4 regions of the Nocardioides sambongensis genome follow, and region 4 is predicted to be linked to each of the others. Evidence: predicted binding sites of a transcription regulator. Region 4 holds the regulator's gene; each other region holds the start of a gene.
What was found. Region 4 encodes LexA, which represses DNA repair genes until DNA is damaged. Its sites were predicted from a motif close to TCGAACANNTGTTCGA; they were not measured.
Positions count from the first base shown of each region.

Region 1: a site for LexA is predicted at 2,220-2,235, ahead of FIV43_RS21740 (HNH endonuclease signature motif containing protein). Genes of this name have one in related genera too.
Region 2: a site for LexA is predicted at 2,300-2,315, ahead of recA (recombinase RecA). Genes of this name have one in related genera too.
Region 3: a site for LexA is predicted at 1,799-1,814, ahead of FIV43_RS08730 (SAV_6107 family HEPN domain-containing protein). Genes of this name have one in related genera too.

Region 1 covers NZ_CP041091.1:4,286,978-4,291,214, forward strand. The annotation lists gene FIV43_RS20020 (UDP-glucose dehydrogenase family protein) at 1-650, shown strand, start outside; gene FIV43_RS21740 (HNH endonuclease signature motif containing protein) at 736-2,208, opposite strand; gene FIV43_RS23380 (hypothetical protein) at 2,384-2,479, opposite strand; partial or broken gene FIV43_RS23385 (Hsp20 family protein) at 2,619-2,723, opposite strand; gene FIV43_RS20040 (sulfite exporter TauE/SafE family protein) at 2,848-3,852, opposite strand; gene FIV43_RS22940 (arsenate reductase/protein-tyrosine-phosphatase family protein) at 3,849-4,237, opposite strand, start outside.
Region 2 covers NZ_CP041091.1:944,838-949,074, forward strand. The annotation lists gene hutI (imidazolonepropionase) at 1-51, shown strand, start outside; gene FIV43_RS04320 (DinB family protein) at 180-728, shown strand; gene FIV43_RS04325 (DUF3046 domain-containing protein) at 750-944, shown strand; gene FIV43_RS04330 (MFS transporter) at 952-2,265, shown strand; gene recA (recombinase RecA) at 2,533-3,576, shown strand; gene FIV43_RS04340 (regulatory protein RecX) at 3,648-4,151, shown strand; gene FIV43_RS04345 (phosphoribosyltransferase) at 4,141-4,237, shown strand, end outside.
Region 3 covers NZ_CP041091.1:1,869,893-1,874,129, reverse strand. The annotation lists gene FIV43_RS08745 (phytoene desaturase family protein) at 1-664, opposite strand, end outside; gene FIV43_RS08740 (YbaK/EbsC family protein) at 661-1,134, opposite strand; gene FIV43_RS08735 (hypothetical protein) at 1,191-1,709, shown strand; gene FIV43_RS08730 (SAV_6107 family HEPN domain-containing protein) at 1,878-2,363, shown strand; gene FIV43_RS08725 (methyltransferase domain-containing protein) at 2,399-3,124, shown strand; gene dinB (DNA polymerase IV) at 3,158-4,237, shown strand, end outside.
Region 4 covers NZ_CP041091.1:2,737,361-2,741,597, forward strand. The annotation lists gene nrdR (transcriptional regulator NrdR) at 1-293, opposite strand, end outside; gene FIV43_RS12945 (hypothetical protein) at 671-997, shown strand; gene FIV43_RS12950 (LysM peptidoglycan-binding domain-containing protein) at 1,180-1,557, opposite strand; gene lexA (transcriptional repressor LexA) at 1,967-2,698, shown strand; gene FIV43_RS12960 (MXAN_6640 family putative metalloprotease) at 2,904-4,237, shown strand, end outside.

The DNA.
Region 1 (4,237 bases), 1.5 Mb from region 4:
TCAACGCGATGGCCGAGCTGTGCGAGGCCACCGGGGCCGACGTGACCAGCCTCGCCGATGCGATCGGACATGACTCCCGGATCGGTCGCCGCTTCCTCAACGCCGGTCTCGGCTTCGGCGGTGGTTGTCTGCCCAAGGACATCCGCGCCTTCATGGCGCGCGCCGGCGAGCTCGGCGTCGACCAGGCGCTGACCTTCCTGCGCGAGGTCGACTCGATCAACATGCGTCGCCGGGTCCGGATGGTCGACCTGGCGCGGGAGGTCTGTGGCGGGTCGATCGTCGGCCGCCGGATCGCGGTGCTCGGCGCGGCCTTCAAGCCGGACAGCGACGACGTCCGCGACTCGCCCGCGCTCAGCGTCGCCGCGCAGATGCAGCTGCAGGGCGCCTACGTCACGGTGACCGACCCGAAGGCGATCGACAACGCCGCCAAGAAGTGGCCGGACCTCACCTTCGCGACGACCGTCGAGGACGCTGTCGCCGGTGCCTCCGTCGTCCTGGTGGCCACCGAGTGGCCCGAGTACGTCGCCCTCGACCCGGGCGAGCTCCGCGGGTGGGTCGACGAGCCGCGGATCCTGGACGGCCGCAACTGCCTCGACCCGCAGGCCTGGCGCGAGGCGGGCTGGACCTACCGGGCACTGGGGCGTCGCTGAGCCGACCGAGCTTCGCGGGCCGGCATCCACACCTGGCATCGCACGGCTCGGTGGCGAGTCGCGTCGCCGAGAGTCGTCGGGTGGGTCAGGCGGCGTGGGGTGGTGGTCGTCCGGGTGTGTAGGCGATCCGGACGCGTTGGTGGGCGGGGGTGGGTGGTGGTGGTTGCCAGTGGGGTTGGCCGGTGTCGGGGTTGATGGTGATGGTCCAGGGGGTGTGGTGGGCGGTGGTGTGGTGGCGTCGGCAGAGGAGGATGAGGTTGTCGAGGCTGGTGGGGCCTGCGTCGGCCCAGTGTTGGATGTGGTGGGCGTCGCAGGCCAGGGGGAGGCGGGTGCAGCCGGGGAAGGCGCAGTGTTGGTCGCGTAGCACGAGCGCGTTCCAGAGTCCGGGGGTCACGGTGCGGGTGCTGCGGCCCAGGTCGAGGATCTCGTTGTGGGTGCCGAGGATGGCGGGGATGATCTCGGCGTCGCAGGCCAGGCGTCGGATGGCGAGGGCGGAGAGGGTGTGGCCGCCGGTGAGGGTGCCGGTGGGTAGGTGGCCGGTGTGGCTGGTGGGGTCGGGCAGGCCGGTGGTGTGGTGGATGCCGCGGAATCCGGCGGGGTCGGCGCCGGCGGCCTTCTCGGTCAGGTCGGCCAGGTTCATGGTGATGGTGATCCGGGCGGTGGTGCCGTGGGCGCGGGGGAGCTGGTCGGTGGCTTGGTAGCGGGTGGCGAGCTCGACCAGGGCGTCCCACATCCGCACGCCGGCTTCGCGGGGGTCGCGGCCGTCGTGGCGGCAGCCGGCCTCGGGGCAGCGGCGGCGGGTGCTGGGGGTGTTGGGGTCGTGCAGGAGGGGTCCGTCGTCGGGCAGCGGGGTGCCGCCGCAGGCGCCGGGCTCGGTGGTGGCCGGTGCCGCGAGTGGCATCAGGATGGTCTTGACGAGCTCGGTCTCCTCGATGGTGGCGTAGCCCTTGATCCGGACCCCGCCGAGGTGGTCGGGGGCGAAGGAGAGGAACCGGGCGTGGTGGGCGCCGCGTTCGGCGCGGGGTTTGTCGAGGTCGGCGCGGAGCAGCTCGCCGTCGGGGTCGAGCTCGCGGACCACGTCACCGAAGGCGTGGTCGAGGTCGGTGGCATCGACCCCGGCCTGGGCGACCCGGTCCAGCAGCAGTGCGGCGGCGTCCTCGCGTAGCTCGGGCACGTGGGGCAGGGTGGCGACGCGGCGCCCGATCACACCGGCCTGGGCGAAGGAGATCCGTCCCTGGGTCAGTGCGTCACGGACCGCGGGCAGTTCCTGGGTCTGTTGCGCGACCCGCACCCACGCGGTGCCTGAGCCCTTGCGGCCGCCGGTGGCATGGGTGAGCAGCTCCTTGGTCGAGGCCCACCCCAGCTCGTGGGCCACGTCGTGTTCCTCCAGCGCCTCGGCCAGACCCACCATCACCCCGTCCAGCACGGCCCGCGTGCGCGCGGCCAGGGCCAGCACCTCAACGAGCTCGGCCGATGCCACCGGCTGGGCCTGTTCGGCCGAGGCGAGGGCATCGACGGCCGCGGAGACCGTCCGCAGTGCCTCGGTGAGTGTGCCCATGCCCCATGATATCGAACGCGTGTTCGAACGATCAAGGGCTGGTCCACACCCTCGGGATCAACGCCGTCGTCGCCGCCTCGGGCGCCGACGCTCGGAGTCCGAGCCGAGTCCGAGCCGAGTGCGAGGCGCCTCGGTCGGGGGTCGCCCGAGCGACGACCCCCGACCGAGGTCAGGTTCAGGCCCCGATGGCCGCCGGGCCGGTCTCGTTCGAGGCGATCCGGATCTTGCGCGGCTTGGCCTTCTCGGCGACCGGGACCACCAGGCGCAGCACGCCGTCGCTGTAGGTGGCCTCGATGCCGTCCAGGTCGAGGTTGTCCCGAGCACGAGCTGGCGGCTGAAGGCGCCCTCGGTCGTTCGGAGGTGAGTGCCTCCCAGTCGCCGTTGCGGGCGGTGCGCTCGGCGCGGACGGTCAGCACGTTGCGCTCGACGTCGAGGTCGATGCTCTCCTTGGAGACGCCGGGCAGGTCGAACTCGATCACGAACTTCTCACCCTCGCGCCACGCGTCCATGGGCATCGCCGCCGGCCTCAACCTCGCCGGTATCGCCCACGTCCTCGCCCTGGAGGACCGGGTGGGCGCTCTCGAGGCGGAGGTCAGCCGACTCCGGTCGTCCTGAACGTGGATCGACCGATCCTCGGCCTCAGCCGGTCGGCGTCCGTCCGCGCTTCCGGTCGCCGGGCAGCTTCTCCAGCTCCGCGACGTACGGGGCGCCGAACATCGGCAACCCCTCGGTACGTCGGATGAACCCCCAGACCAGCGGGACCAGGATCAGCGTGGCGAGACCGACCAGCCCGATCACCACCGGGTAGGTCTCCTCCTTGCCGAGCGGCGCCCAGCCGGCCTTGTCGAGCAGCGCGACGCCGGACATGGTCAGCACGACCACGATGCCGCGCCGGATGTAGGACTGCGGCACCCGCGGGGCGATCTTGGAGCCGAGGATGGTGCCGGGCACCGAGCCGAGGATCAGCGGGATGGTGATCGCCCAGTCCAGGCCGTGGATCGCGATGTTGGCGATCGCCGCGGCGAGCACCAGCGGCACGGCCTGGACCAGGTCGGTGCCGACCAGCCGCACCGCGGAGAGGCCGGGGTAGAGCATCAGCAGCGCGATCATGATGACCGAGCCGGAGCCGACACTGGTGACGCCGACCAGCAGGCCGCCGAGCATGCCGACCAGCAGGGTCGGGATCGGCCGGATCTTCGGGTTCGGGTCGTCCCCGCCGCCGCGGCGGACCCGGCGCAGGTTGATGTAGAGCCGCAGCGCGTAGGTGGCGGCGGCGAAGAGCAGCGCGAAGCCGATCGCCATCTTCAGGGCGTGGTCGAGGTCGTCGGGGTCGTCGGTGAGCACCTTGACCAGGTAGGGCCCGAGGAACGCCATCGGCACCGACCCGGCGATCAGCCAGCCGGCGAGCCGGAAGTCCGGTGAGCCGGAGCGCGAGTGCACCACCGCCCCGCCGGTCTTGTAGACCGCGGCCGCGGTGAGGTCGGCGGTGACCACGGTGGCGGCCTCGCCGCCGCCCACGCCGAGGAAGATCAGCGCCGGCGTCATCAGCGCGCCGCCGCCCATGCCGGTCAGGCCGACGACGATGCCGACCAGGAAGCCGGCCGCGACGATGGAGAGCGCGGTGAGGGTGAGCAGCTCGTTCATCGCTGCGCCTTCCTGCTGAGCCGGGGGAGGATGGTGGCCAGCAGGCCGTCGATCTGGTCGGCGCACCGGGCCGCGGCGTCCGGTCCGCGACGGTAGGGGTCCGGCACGTCCTGCTCGGCAGTGGCGGCCGCCCGGTGGTTCCCGACGTGGGCGACCAGGTCGGCGCCGGTGAGGCCGGCGTCGGCCCGCTCGACGGAGGCGGCGAACTGGCCGAGGGTGAAGACCTTGCGGAAGGCGCCGGGCACCTCGTCGAGGGCCCAGGTGCGGTGGCTGGTCTCCGCGGTCAGCACCAGGTCGGCCTCGTCGATCAGCTCGCGGGTCAACGGCCGGCTGCGGAAGCCGTCCTGCGCGTCGGCGTCGACGCCGTGGGCGGTCAGTGCCTCGC
Region 2 (4,237 bases), 1.8 Mb from region 4:
CTGGTGGCCCGTACCTGGCGCGGCGGACGTCCGGTCGCGTCCGCGGGCTGAGCCGGCAGCCCCGGGCCCGCGGATGGCGGGCGCTTGGCAGGGGATGGCAGGGGTTGGCAGGGGATCGCGCACCGCTGTCCGTCCTCGGCCTCACGCTCGGTCGCCGTCGCGGTCGAGGATGGTCGGCGATGAACGACGACGCCGTCCCCGTGATCACCCCGGACACCAAGGACTGGACCTGGGTCCTGGAGCGAGCCTGCCCCGAGTGCGGCTTCGACGCCTCCCGGATCGAGCCGACCGACGTCGCCGGGCTGCTGCGGGCCGAGCTGCCCCACTGGCGGCACGCCCTCGCCGCGCCGACCGCGCGCAGGCGACCGGCCGCGACCACCTGGTCGCCGTCGGAGTACGGCTGCCACGTGCGTGACGTCCACCGCGTCTTCGCCGGCCGGGTCCGCCGGATCCTCGACGAGGACGGCGCGGTCTTCGCCGACTGGGACCAGGACGCGACCGCGGTCGCCGAGCGCTACCACGCCCAGGAGCCCGCGACGGTGCTCGCCGGACTCCAGGCGGCCTCCGCCGACGTGTCCGCCGCCTACGACGCGGTGCCCGCCGACGCGTGGACCCGGGTGGGCGTGCGGAGCAACGGAAGCAGGTTCACCCTGGGCACGTTGGCCGCCTACCACCTGCACGACGTGGTGCACCACCGGTGGGACGTCGCCCGGTGCTCACGGCCGTGACGCGTCGGGGATGATGGGCAGGTGCGGCACACGGAGCTCTGGGAGCGTCTCGACCACCACCTGGGTGGTGCCTACGCGGGCAGTTGGGCGGAGCAGTTCGTGATCGGGTCGCTCGGCCACCGCACGGTGCGGGAGGCGCTGGACGCCGGCGTGCCGCCCCAGCAGGTGTGGCGCGCCGTGCACGAGGTCCTCGACCTGCCGGCCAGCGAGCGATGAGGACCCGGTGACCGGGCACACCGCACCCGCGGCACCCGACGCGGAGATCGAGCGGATCCAGCGTCGTACCGTCCGGGTGCTGGTGCTCACCCAAGCGGTCGGTGCGGTCGGGATCACCATCGGCGTCGCCACCGCCTCGCTGCTGGCCCGCGACCTCTCCGGGTCCGAGGCGCTCTCCGGCCTGGCCCAGACCGCACAGGTCCTCGGCGCCGCCGTGATCTCGTTCCTCCTGGCCGGCCTGATGCACCGGCGCGGACGACGTACCGGCCTCACCACCGGCTACCTGCTCGGCGCGGCCGGAGCGGGGTTGGCGGTGCTCTCCGGCGCCGTCGGTTCCATGCTGCTGCTGATCGCGGGTGCCGGGCTGCTGGGGGCGGCCACGTCGGCCAACAACGCCGCCCGCTACGCGGCCACCGATCTCGCCGGTGACCACGATCGCGCGCGCTCCCTCTCGATCGTGGTCTGGGCGACCACCGTGGGGGCCGTCGCGGGCCCGAACCTGTCCGGACCGGCCGGCGCGTTCGCCCGCGCCCTCGATCTGCCCGAGCTGGTCGGTCCCTTCCTGATCGCCGCCATCGGGATGGCCGTGGCGGCGATCGTGGTCTCGGTCGCGCTGCGCCCCGACCCGCTGCGGATCGCGCAGCAGCGCGCCGCGGATCCCGCGCACGACCCCGCCCACGACCCCGCCCACGACCCCGCGCCGCCCGCGGGCGGGTCCTCCTGGACGCGTGCCCGGGCGGCGGTCGCGGACCGCCCGGTGCTCGGCCACGCGATCGCGGGCCTGGCCCTCGCGCACGCCACGATGATCGCGGTGATGGTGATGACACCGCTGCACATGGACCACGGGCACGCCGGCCTGGAGGTGATCGGTGTGGTGATCAGCGTGCACGTGCTGGGCATGTTCGCGTTCTCGCCGTTGGTCGGCATGCTCGCCGACCGGGTCGGACGCGAGCCCGTGCTGGCCGGCGGCGGTGGCACCCTGATCCTCGCCCTGCTGCTCTGTGCGTCCGCACCGGCCGGGATGTCGTGGCAGATCACCGCCGGGCTCTTCCTGCTCGGCGTGGGCTGGTCGCTGGCGATGGTCGCCGCGTCCACGCTGGTCGCCGAGCACGCGCCGCTGCACGCGCGCACGGCGGTCCAGGGCACCTCGGACCTGGTGATGGGGGTGACCGCGGCCGGCGCCGGTGCGCTGGCCGGTCTGGTCGTCGACCTGGCCGGATACCCGACCCTCGCGCTCCTCGCCCTGGTCCTCGCCGGCGGCGTGGTGGCCGCCGGTCTCCGCGCCGGTACGACGTCGGCCCGGTCCCTCGACCTCGCGTGAGCGTGGATCCGACACGCCGCGCCAGGTGCATGCTTCGAACAGGTGTTCGTCTATCGTTGGGACGACAACGAAACACCGTTACCGCGATGCGCCGAGTCGAGCGTGCTTCCTGGGGACAACACGCGCTTGCGCCGGTGCCCTCCACAGGTCCATGGCGGTCACCACGATCTGTCGGAGGACAGGACTAGCGTCCAACGCGAGATGACCCGCAAGAACCGCACCAAGACTTCCACGTCCACGCAGCACCCCAGCACAAGGAGATCCGACATGGCCGCTGACGACCGGCTGAAGGCGCTCGACACCGCGCTGCTCAACATCGAGAAGGCTCACGGCAAGGGCTCCGTGATGCGGCTGGGTGACGACGCCCGTGCCCCGCTCGATGTGATCCCCACGGGCGCGATCGCGCTCGACGTCGCCCTCGGCCTCGGCGGCCTGCCCCGCGGCCGTGTGGTCGAGATCTACGGCCCGGAGTCCTCCGGTAAGACGACCGTCGCGCTGCACGCGGTGGCCAACGCCCAGCGGGCCGGCGGCATCGTCGCGTTCATCGACGCCGAGCACGCCCTCGACCCGGAATACGCGAAGGCGCTGGGCGTCGACACCGACGCCCTGCTGGTCTCCCAGCCGGACTCCGGCGAGCAGGCCCTGGAGATCGCGGACATGCTGATCCGCTCGGGCGCGCTCGACCTGATCGTCATCGACTCGGTCGCCGCCCTGGTGCCCCGGGCCGAGATCGAGGGTGAGATGGGTGACAGCCACGTCGGCCTGCAGGCCCGCCTGATGAGCCAGGCGCTGCGCAAGATGACCGGTGCGCTCAGCCAGTCCAAGACCACCGCGATCTTCATCAACCAGCTGCGCGAGAAGATCGGCGTCATGTTCGGTTCGCCGGAGACCACGACCGGTGGCCGGGCGTTGAAGTTCTACTCCTCCGTGCGGCTCGACGTGCGCCGGATCGAGACCCTCAAGGACGGGACCGACATGGTCGGCAACCGCACCCGGGTCAAGGTCGTCAAGAACAAGGTCGCGCCGCCGTTCAAGCAGGCCGAGTTCGACATCATGTACGGCCAGGGCATCAGCCGCGAGGGCGGCCTGATCGACGTCGGCGTGGAGGCCGGCCTGGTTCGCAAGGCCGGTGCTTGGTACACCTACGAGGGCGACCAACTCGGTCAGGGCAAGGAGAACGCCCGCAAGTTCCTCAAGGACAACCCGGACCTCGCCAACGAGCTGGAGAAGAAGATCCTGGAGAAGCTCGGGGTGACGCCGAGCGTCGAGGACGACCTCACCGACGACCCGATCGGCGTCGACAGCTTCTGATGTCGGCGCAGCGACGGCGTGCTTCCGGCGGCCTAGGCTCGCCGGGGGCCCCGGCGTCCGACCAGCCTCCCGTGCCCGAGCAGGACCCGGAGCCGGACCACGAGGCGGTCGCGCGCAAGATCCTGCTCGACCAGTTGACCGGGCAGGCGCGCAGCCGTCACGAGCTCGCCGCTCGACTGGCCCGGCGCAACGTCCCCGACGACGTGGCGGAGCCGTTGCTCGACCGGTTCACCGAGGTCGGCCTGATCGACGACGAGGCCTTCGCTCGCTCCTGGGTGGACAGCCGCCGACGGACCCGGGGCCTGGCCCGACCCGCCCTGGCCCAGGAGTTGCGCCGCAAGGGCATCGACAACGAGACGATGCAGACGGTCCTCGACGAGGTCGACCCCGGCGACGAGGAGGAGTCCGCCCGCCTCCTGGTCCGCAAGAAGCTGCGCTCGCTGCGCAACGTGGACGAGACGGTGGCGGCACGCCGGCTGACCGGCATGCTCGCCCGCAAGGGTTACTCCGCCGGGATCGTCTACACCGTGGTGCGTCAGGAGCTCGGTGCCTCAGAATGGCAGAGTGACTCCTGAGAGCGGCACGGATCGCGAGATCCTGACCTACGACCTCTTCGGCACCGCGGTGCGCGACCTGGCCCACCAGATCGTCGACGACGGCT
Region 3 (4,237 bases), 870 kb from region 4:
CGCCGACGGGGCGCCAGGCGCCGAAACACTGCTCGAGGTAGCGATCCACGCCGACCCAGGACGGCACGTTGCGCAGGTCGTGACCGTCGGCGACGGCCGGGTGCCCGGCCACCATGGCGAGCCGTTCGTCCCTGAAGTCGCGCCGCAGTCGCTTGTGCAGGGTCTCGCGGAGGTCGAAGAGGTCGCCCAGCTCGCGGGGCGTGGCGCTCTTGGTCACCGGGTCCCAGGGCACCTCGACGTAGTGGCGCCGCAGCACCTCCCAGACCGGGGCGTAGCGGTCGACGTGCCGGGCCCAGGTCTCGCCGAGCCCGGGAGCGAGGGCGTCGAAGGCGGCGACCTGGCCGGCGCGCGAGCCGCCGGGCAGCGAGACCGCGGTGCCGTCCTCGAAGCGGTGCTCCCGGATCACCGGCAGCGGCTCGAGGTCGGCACCGAGCTCGTTCTCCAACGGGCGGCCGGACTTGCGGAAGAGGTCGCGCAGGGCGGCGGGGAGGAGGGTGGCGCGCGGGCCGGCGTCCCAGGCGTAGCCGTCCTGCTCGACCGGCAGGAGCGCGCCGCCGACCCGGTCAGCCGCCTCGACCAGGGCGACCTGGTGGCCCAGCTTGGCCAGGCGCGCCGCGGCGGCGAGTCCGCCGATGCCGCCGCCGACCACGACGACCCTGCTCACGCCACCTCCAGCGGGGTGCCGCCGGTGAGGGCGAGCAGCTCGGCGTGGGTGGTCGAGAACACGGCCGCGGGGTGTCCGGCGGCCGCCCAGACGGTGTCGTGCCGCTCCAGCCACGGGTCGAGGTAGGTCGGGATCGGTGCCGGGTGCGCGATCGGCGACACGCCTCCGATCACCTGGCCGGTGTGCGTGCGGACGAACTCCGGCTTCGCCCGGCGCAGCCGCGCGCCGCCGAGGGCGGCACCCACCCGGTCCACGTCGACCCGGTGGGCGCCGGAGGTCAGGATCAGCACCGGCGCGCCGTCGGCCTCGAACAGCAGACTGTTGGCGATGGCGCCCACCTCGCACCCGAGCGCCTCGGCGGCGAGTGCGGCCGTGTGCACGCTGTCGGGCAGAATGACGATCCGGCCAGTGCCTCCGCGTCGGCGGTGCTCGGTGCGGAAATGACTGATCGAGGGGTGGTCCACCGACATGGGGCCGACCCTATCCGGCACGATCCCGCGCTCCGCGGGATGCACGAGGAGGAACGATGTCGCAACGACCGCTCACCGTCCGGGTCGCCACCTGGCTCCTGTGGCTGCTCATCGCGGGCGGCCTGGTCGTCTCGGTGCTGGTGGTGGTCTTCCGCGATGACCTCGACGCGGTCTGGTCCCCGATCTCGGCGGGGGACAGCACGGTCCAGCCCACCGACTTCGTCCCCGTCATCCTGGTGCTCTACGTCGTCATCGCGGTCACCATGATGACGATGATCACCCTCTTCCGCGGGCGGCACCTCTGGGCCCAGCAGGGTCTGGCGATGATCTCGCTCGGCATCCTCGTCGGCGCGCTCGGGATGATGCGCACCGAGTCGCCGCTGATGGTGCGACTGGCTGCCGTGGCGGCCGGAGTCGTGGCGGCGGTGGCGGTGGTCTTCCTCTGGCACCCCGAGACGACCCGCTTCGTCCGCGGCACCGGCCCCGCCGCGGACGGTGGGGAGGACGCCGACCCGGGCTCCGGCACCGGCCCCGGGGCGCCCGCCGACACCAGCGCGTCACCCGCCGGTTCCTGACCGTCGAACCCGATCCGGCGCCGGTCGTCGCGGGGCCGCGAGAGCCGCTCTTGACGTTGTGACGGGGCGGAGGTGTACCTTCGAGGTGTTCGAACATCTGTTCGAACACCTTCGGTCGGGGATGCCTCGAGCCCATCCTCGCCGGAGGCCCCGACGAAGGGAGTCCCCATGGCGAGCCAGACCACCACCAGCCGTTCCGCCGCAGCACCCGAGTCCGACGACTGGCAGCCGCACACCCTGCCGGCCACCACCCACTCCTACCTGCTGCGCGCCGCGGGCTCCCTCAGCGAGGCGGTGACGGCCACCGACGCCCCGACCCGTTACGCCTGCGCCCACGTCGCGGCCCTGCGCGCCGCGGCGGCCCTCCTCGCCGCCCGGGCGCGACCCCAGGTCCGTCCCTCCCGTCGCCAGCAGAACGCCTGGGTCCTGCTCACCCAGGTCGCCCCGGAGCTGGGGGAGTGGGCCACGTTCTTCGCGGCCGGCGCCGCCAAGCGCGCCGCGGCGGAGGCCGGCTCGAGCCGGGCCGTCACCGAGCGCGAGGCGGACGACCTGGTCCGCGACGCGGACCGGTTCCTCGCCGTCGTGGAGGCAGCACTCGGGCTCACCCCGCACCCGTCCGTGGGCGATCAGCTCGTCGGGCGCGTCGCCGGCTGACCGACCGGCACGGGGGAGGCCGTAGTGTTCGGTTCATGGCGCTGCGCAGACCGACCGGCCCGTCCACCGCGTCGCCCCGCACCGCGGTGGTGTGGGACGTCCTCGACGCCGCACTCCGGGGCGAGCCGCGGCGGATCGTGGACATCGGCGGCGGCACCGGGGGTTCTGCGGTGCGTCTGGCTGCGGCCGGCCACCAGGTGTCGGTCGTCGACCCCAGCCCGGACGCCCTGGCCGCCCTCGCCCGGCGCGCCGGCGACCTGGGTGTCGAGGTGGACGGCCGTCAGGGCGACGTCGCGAGCCTGGTCGAGCTGGTCGGCGCGGAGTCGGCGGACGTGGTGCTGTGCCACGGCGTCCTCGAGGTCGTCGACGGGTCGGCAGCCCTGGCCGCGATCCGCAGCGTGCTCCGGCCCGGCGGCATGCTCAGTCTCCTGGTTGCGCAGCGCGATGCGGCCGTGCTCGCCCGCGCCATGGCGGGCCACTTCCAGCAGGCGATCGCCCTGCTGGACGACGGGTCCGCGGGCGACGGGCGCCGTGGGCGTCGCTACACCGCCGACGAGATCGTCGCGCTGGTCTCCGGCGCCGGCTTCACCGTCGAGCAGACCCACGGCATCCGGGTCTTCGCCGACCACGTGCCGGCCGCCCTGCTCGATCTCGAGCCCGGCGCGTCCGCGTCGCTGGTCGAGCTCGAGCGTGCCGCTGCCGCTCGGCCGGACTTCCACTCGCTGGCCACCCAGCTGCACCTGCTCTGCGTGCGCGCCTGACCTCCGTGCCGCCCGGGTCACCGGGACCTGCCGGTGAGCGGACCGGCGGCGAGCGGACCGACCTGCTTCCTGCTGCACGTCGACATGGACGCGTTCTACGCCTCGGTGATGACCCGCGACCGCCCGGACCTGCAGCAGGTGCCGGTCATCGTCGGCGGTGGTCATCGTGGGGTGGTGCTCGCCGCCAACTACCCGGCCCGCCGCTACGGGATCCGCTCCGGGATGTCCGGCGTGGAGGCGCACCGGCTCTGTCCGACCGCGGTCCGGCTGGCGCCGGACTTCGACGTCCTGGTGCCGACCTCGCGAGCGATCATGGCGACCTTCCGCACGTTCACCCCCGTGGTCGAGGTGATGTCGCTGGACGAGGCGTTCCTCGACGTCCGCGGGGCCCGTCGCCTGCTGGGTGAGCCGGTGGAGATCGCGGCCGCCATCCGCGCCCGGATCCGGGACGAGCAGGGCATCCCGTGCTCGGTCGGGATCGCGGCGACGGTCTCGGTCGCCAAGCTCGCCAGCCGCCGGGCCAAGCCCGACGGCGTCGCCGAGATCCCGCCCGACCGGTTCGCCGAGCTGGTGCACCCCCTGGACGTCGGCGAGCTCTACGGCGTGGGCCCGGCGACCCGCGAGCGACTGCACCGGATCGGGCTGATCACCGTGGGCGACGTCGCCGCGGTCGCTCGCGAGGACCTGCGGCGGATGATCGGGCAGCACGCTGGAGCACACCTCCACGAGCTCGTGCACGGGACGGACCGACGCGAGCTGCGGCCCGGCGGCGCCGGCGTCTTCGGCTTCGGCGAGGGGGCGCCCGAGGGCAGCATGGGCGCCCAGCACACCTTGGCCGTCGACGTCACCGACCGGGACCGGCTGGCGCGGGAGGTGCTCTCGCTCGCCGCGCGGGTGGCGGCGCGCGCCCGGGCGGCCGACAAGGTGGCGCGCACCGTGGCCGTCACCGTCCGGTTCAGTGACTTCACCACGCTGTCCCACTCCCGCACCTCGCCCGAGCCGACCGACGTGACCCAGGAGATCTACGGCATCGCACTCGCCCTGGTGCTCGGTGTGGTCCGAGCGCACCCGGCCCGTGCCGTGCGGCTCCTGGGAGTGCGTGTCGAGGGCCTG
Region 4 (4,237 bases):
GGACTCCCGGCCAGGCGCAGCTGGTGCTCGACCTCTTGACCCAGGCGAGCGAGAGCGTCCTCCGAGACGGGTCGCCCCTTGCACGCCTTGCGCACGCCGGAGACGGCCTTGTTGCGATCGAAGGGCTCCGTGGTGCCCGATCGCTTCAGCACGGTCAACTGCATCGCCTCGACGGTGGTGAACCGCTTCTCACACGCCTGGCACATCCGGCGCCGGCGGATCGACCCGCCGTCGTCGGCGACCCTGGAGTCGAGGACCTTGGTGTCGCAGTGCTTGCAGTACGGGCAGTGCACAGGGTCCTCCTCCCGGGGGCACGTCCAGCACGTCGATGACGGCCGGACACGGTGGTGGCGTGTGGAAAAACGAGGTGATGCTGTGGAGATCCAGTCGAGAACTGTGAGTACTCAGCACCCGTTCTGTGAACTAGATGTGGAGAACTACACCGCTGTAACTACTAGATGTAGTGGTAACCGTACGCCTGTGCCCCAAGCCATGCAACACCCGGGGGTAAAGACTTCTCGACCGACTCCCTCGCGCACTCGTTTGCGCAGGTCACCGCGGCGCCGGACGTTCCGGCGCGGGCCGGCGGAGGCGTGTCGCGAGCCGATCCGGTCGCCCCGGCTGGCGGGTTGCGGCAGACGCGCACCCACCGATCAGGGAGAATGAACCCGTGAGTGGGAAGCGCGCCGGCGATCGACAGCAGCGGAGGTTCCGCCCCACCTATCTCCTGCTCGCCGGGGGCATCACGCTCAGCCTGGTCGCGTGGGGCTACCTGGTGTACGCCGCGATCGACTTCGGCGCCACCGCCCGCCAGGACGGCGACGCCGCCGCCTGGGGATTCCTCGTGCTGGCCGCCATCGGCGCCGTGGCGTGCCTGTTCCTCTCCTTCATGCTCATCGTGCGCCTCTCCCGCGCGCTCGGACTGACTCACGCACCGGAGCCACGACCGAAGCGCGACCCCTCGACACCCAAGGGCGGGCGGCGCGCGTCGCGCTGAACGCCGCGGCGATCACCGAGGGTGCGACCTCGGACCCAGCGAACAGCGCGAGGGCGGGATCTCGGCGATCCCGCCCCTCGTCTTCCCCTGTGGGCCTTGGCAGGGCCCCTGCGTCCACCGGGGTCGAAGCGATGGACACGAGTCTTGGTGGCGAGGGCCCGTGGCGCCTCAGCCGTCAACCGTCACTCGGTCGGGACGCGCAGGTCCTGACCGGCGTAGACCACGCTCGAGTCCAGGGCGTTGAGCTCCTGGATGCGGTCCATCACCGAGCGGACGTCGCCGTCGCCGGTGCTCGCCGCGGCGTCGCTCGCGATCTCCCACAGCGTGTCGCCGTGCCCGACGGTGACCACCTCGACCGGCGCCTCTCCCTGCTCGGAGGTGGCGATCGAGCCGGAGGCCAGCCAGATGCCGAGGCCGAAGGCGACCATCAGCCCGAGCGCGAAGACCACGGCACGCCCGCGGCGGGTGAGCCGGACACCCGGTCGGCGTGAGCTCGTCGCACGGCGGACGTCGCGGGCCGGCGTCGTACGGGAAACGGGGGAAAGGGTGATCGTGCTCATGGTGACCTCCGGGGGAAGTGGCTCCGCGAGCGGAACCTCGGGTCGGTTGGCGTGCGATCGAGACTCTGGCGAAGGCCCCCGACAGATCCCGCGGACTGCGTCCGACGGGAAGTCCGGCGGGCCTCTCGACCATCAGTTCGAATCGAACACCTGTACGACGTTAGATCATCTGTTCGAACGAGGTCAAGAGGTTGTTCGAATCGATGTTCGAACCCTACGGCGGCGACCGGCGACCGCTCGGGGCGGCGACGAGCGACCGCGGCGCCGACACGCCCGCTTCGAACAGGTGTTTGATCCGAGTCGCGGATGGGCGCTACCGTCGACACACGAGCCGGCCCGCAGCTCGCTCCGCCCCACGGCTGTCCCGACGCTGCGCCAGCACGGCACCCAGCACTCCCAGGAGGATCCGATGACGGGCAAGAAGACTCCCGGCAAGGCAGCCGTGCGCGAGTTCCCCGACGGCCCGCCGGACGCCACCGGCCTCACCCCGCGTCAGCAGCGGATCCTGGCCACCATCAAGGACTCCATCGAGGTCCGCGGCTATCCGCCCAGCATGCGCGAGATCGGCGCGGCGGTGGGCCTCACCAGCACCTCGAGCGTGGCCCACCAGCTGCGGATGCTGGAGGAGAAGGGCTTCCTCAAGCGCGACCCGAACCGCCCCCGCGCGATCGAGGTGTTCCTGCCCGAGGTGATGGCGGCACGCCGTTCCATCTCCGGGGCCGAGGAGAGCAGCGTCGACGAGACCGGCGTCGGCGATGCCAACCCGCAGGCCACCAACGTCCCGGTCGTCGGGCGGATCGCCGCCGGCGGACCGATCCTCGCCGAGGAGCGCGTCGAAGACGTCTTCCCGCTCCCGCGCCAGCTCGTCGGCGACGGTCAACTCTTCCTGCTCGAGGTCAGTGGCGAGTCGATGATCGACGCTGCCATCTGCAACGGCGACTACGTGGTGATCCGCCAGCAGAACACCGCGGAGAACGGCGAGATCGTGGCCGCGATGATCGACGGCGAGGCGACGGTCAAGACGTTCCAGCGCAAGGAGGGGAAGGTCTGGCTGCTGCCGCACAACGCGTCGTTCGACCCGATCGACGGCACCCACGCCACCATCCTCGGCAAGGTCACCGCGGTGCTGCGTCGGGTCTGACGCGACACCCCGGTCGCCCGTCCGGGTGGCCCCGGGTGTCGCGTCAGATGGAGTTGGAGGGACCGGCTGCGTAGGCTCAGGCGGTCCCTCCTCCGTCTGCTCCCCCAGCGAAAGCAGTCCCACGTTGCGCTCTCGTCGTACGGCGTCCATCGGTGCCGCCTTCGCCACCACCGCCGCCCTCGTCCTGATCGGCATGCCTGCAGGCGTGGCTGCACCGACCCCGATGGACAACCCCGGGCTGAGCAGCTCGCCGACGGACCCGGCCGATCCTGCGGCACCGGGTGAGCCGACCGCCCTGGCCGAGGACGCGCTGGCAACGGTGGAGGACCTGCTCGAGGACGGCACTGCCACGCCCGAGACGTTGGCCGATCCCGGCACCACCACCGCCGACGGCGCGACCAGCACGGTGACCGAGTCCGACCTGACCCTGGCGCTGCGCGACCTGGCGGTGCGCGCCAGCTCGCTGACCGGCGAGGAGCGGGCGGAGGCGGAGCGGCTGCTGGCCCGACCTGCCGGCGACGGCAGCACCGGCAAGTGCTCGCTGCACGGCACCTATGGCGACGTCACCTGCTACCGCGAGGCCGCGACCCCGAAGAGCACCTGCTCCGACGTGGTCTGCGTGCACTGGGTGAACAAGGGATCGGCCCTCGGCGCCGGCGAGAAGGGCGACAGCTACAACGCGGTCCCCACCGAGGACGACGGCCCGGGCGGCGCGTGGGACGGCACCGCCGGCGACGGCATCCCCGACTACGTCGAGGTCGTGCTCGCCGAGATGAGCCACGTGGTGGGCACCTACGCCGACGCGGGCTATCGCAGCGTGGTCTCCGACGACGGGCTCGGCGGCAACGACCTGCCCGACATCTACCTCGGCGAGATCGGCCAGCAGGGCCTCTACGGCTACTGCACCACCGACGACCCGGCTGTCCTCGAGGACGACCAGGACGGCACCGCGCACGTCGCGAGCTGGGCCTACTGCGTCCTCGACAACGACTACGCCGCCAGCGAGTTCCCCGCGCACACGCCGCTGGGGAACATGCAGGTGACGGCGGCCCACGAGTACTTCCACGCCGTGCAGTACGCCTACGACGTGGACGAGGACTCCTGGATCCTCGAAGCGACCGCGACGTGGGCCGAGGACTACCTCTACGACGACGTCAACGACAACGTGAACTACCTGCGCTACGGGCCGCTCGGGCGTCCGGCGCAGTCGCTCGACACCTTCGGCGGGTCCGCCCACTACGGCACCTGGATCTTCTTCCGCTACCTGACCGACCGCTACCCTGCCGCCACCGCCGGGCTGCCCGACCTGATCCGCGAGCTGTGGGAGTCCCTCGCGCACGACGGCGCGGGCGCGAAGGGCTACTACAGCGTGCAGGGCGTCGAGAAGGCGCTCGCGGCCCGCGGCACGACACTCAACCGGGTCTTCCCGCGGTTCGCGGCCGACAACCGGCGACCGAACCGGACGTACGACGAGGCCGCGGCGAACAAGTACCCGACCGCCCCGCTGAGCAAGCGGGTCAAGCTGACCAAGAAGCGGGT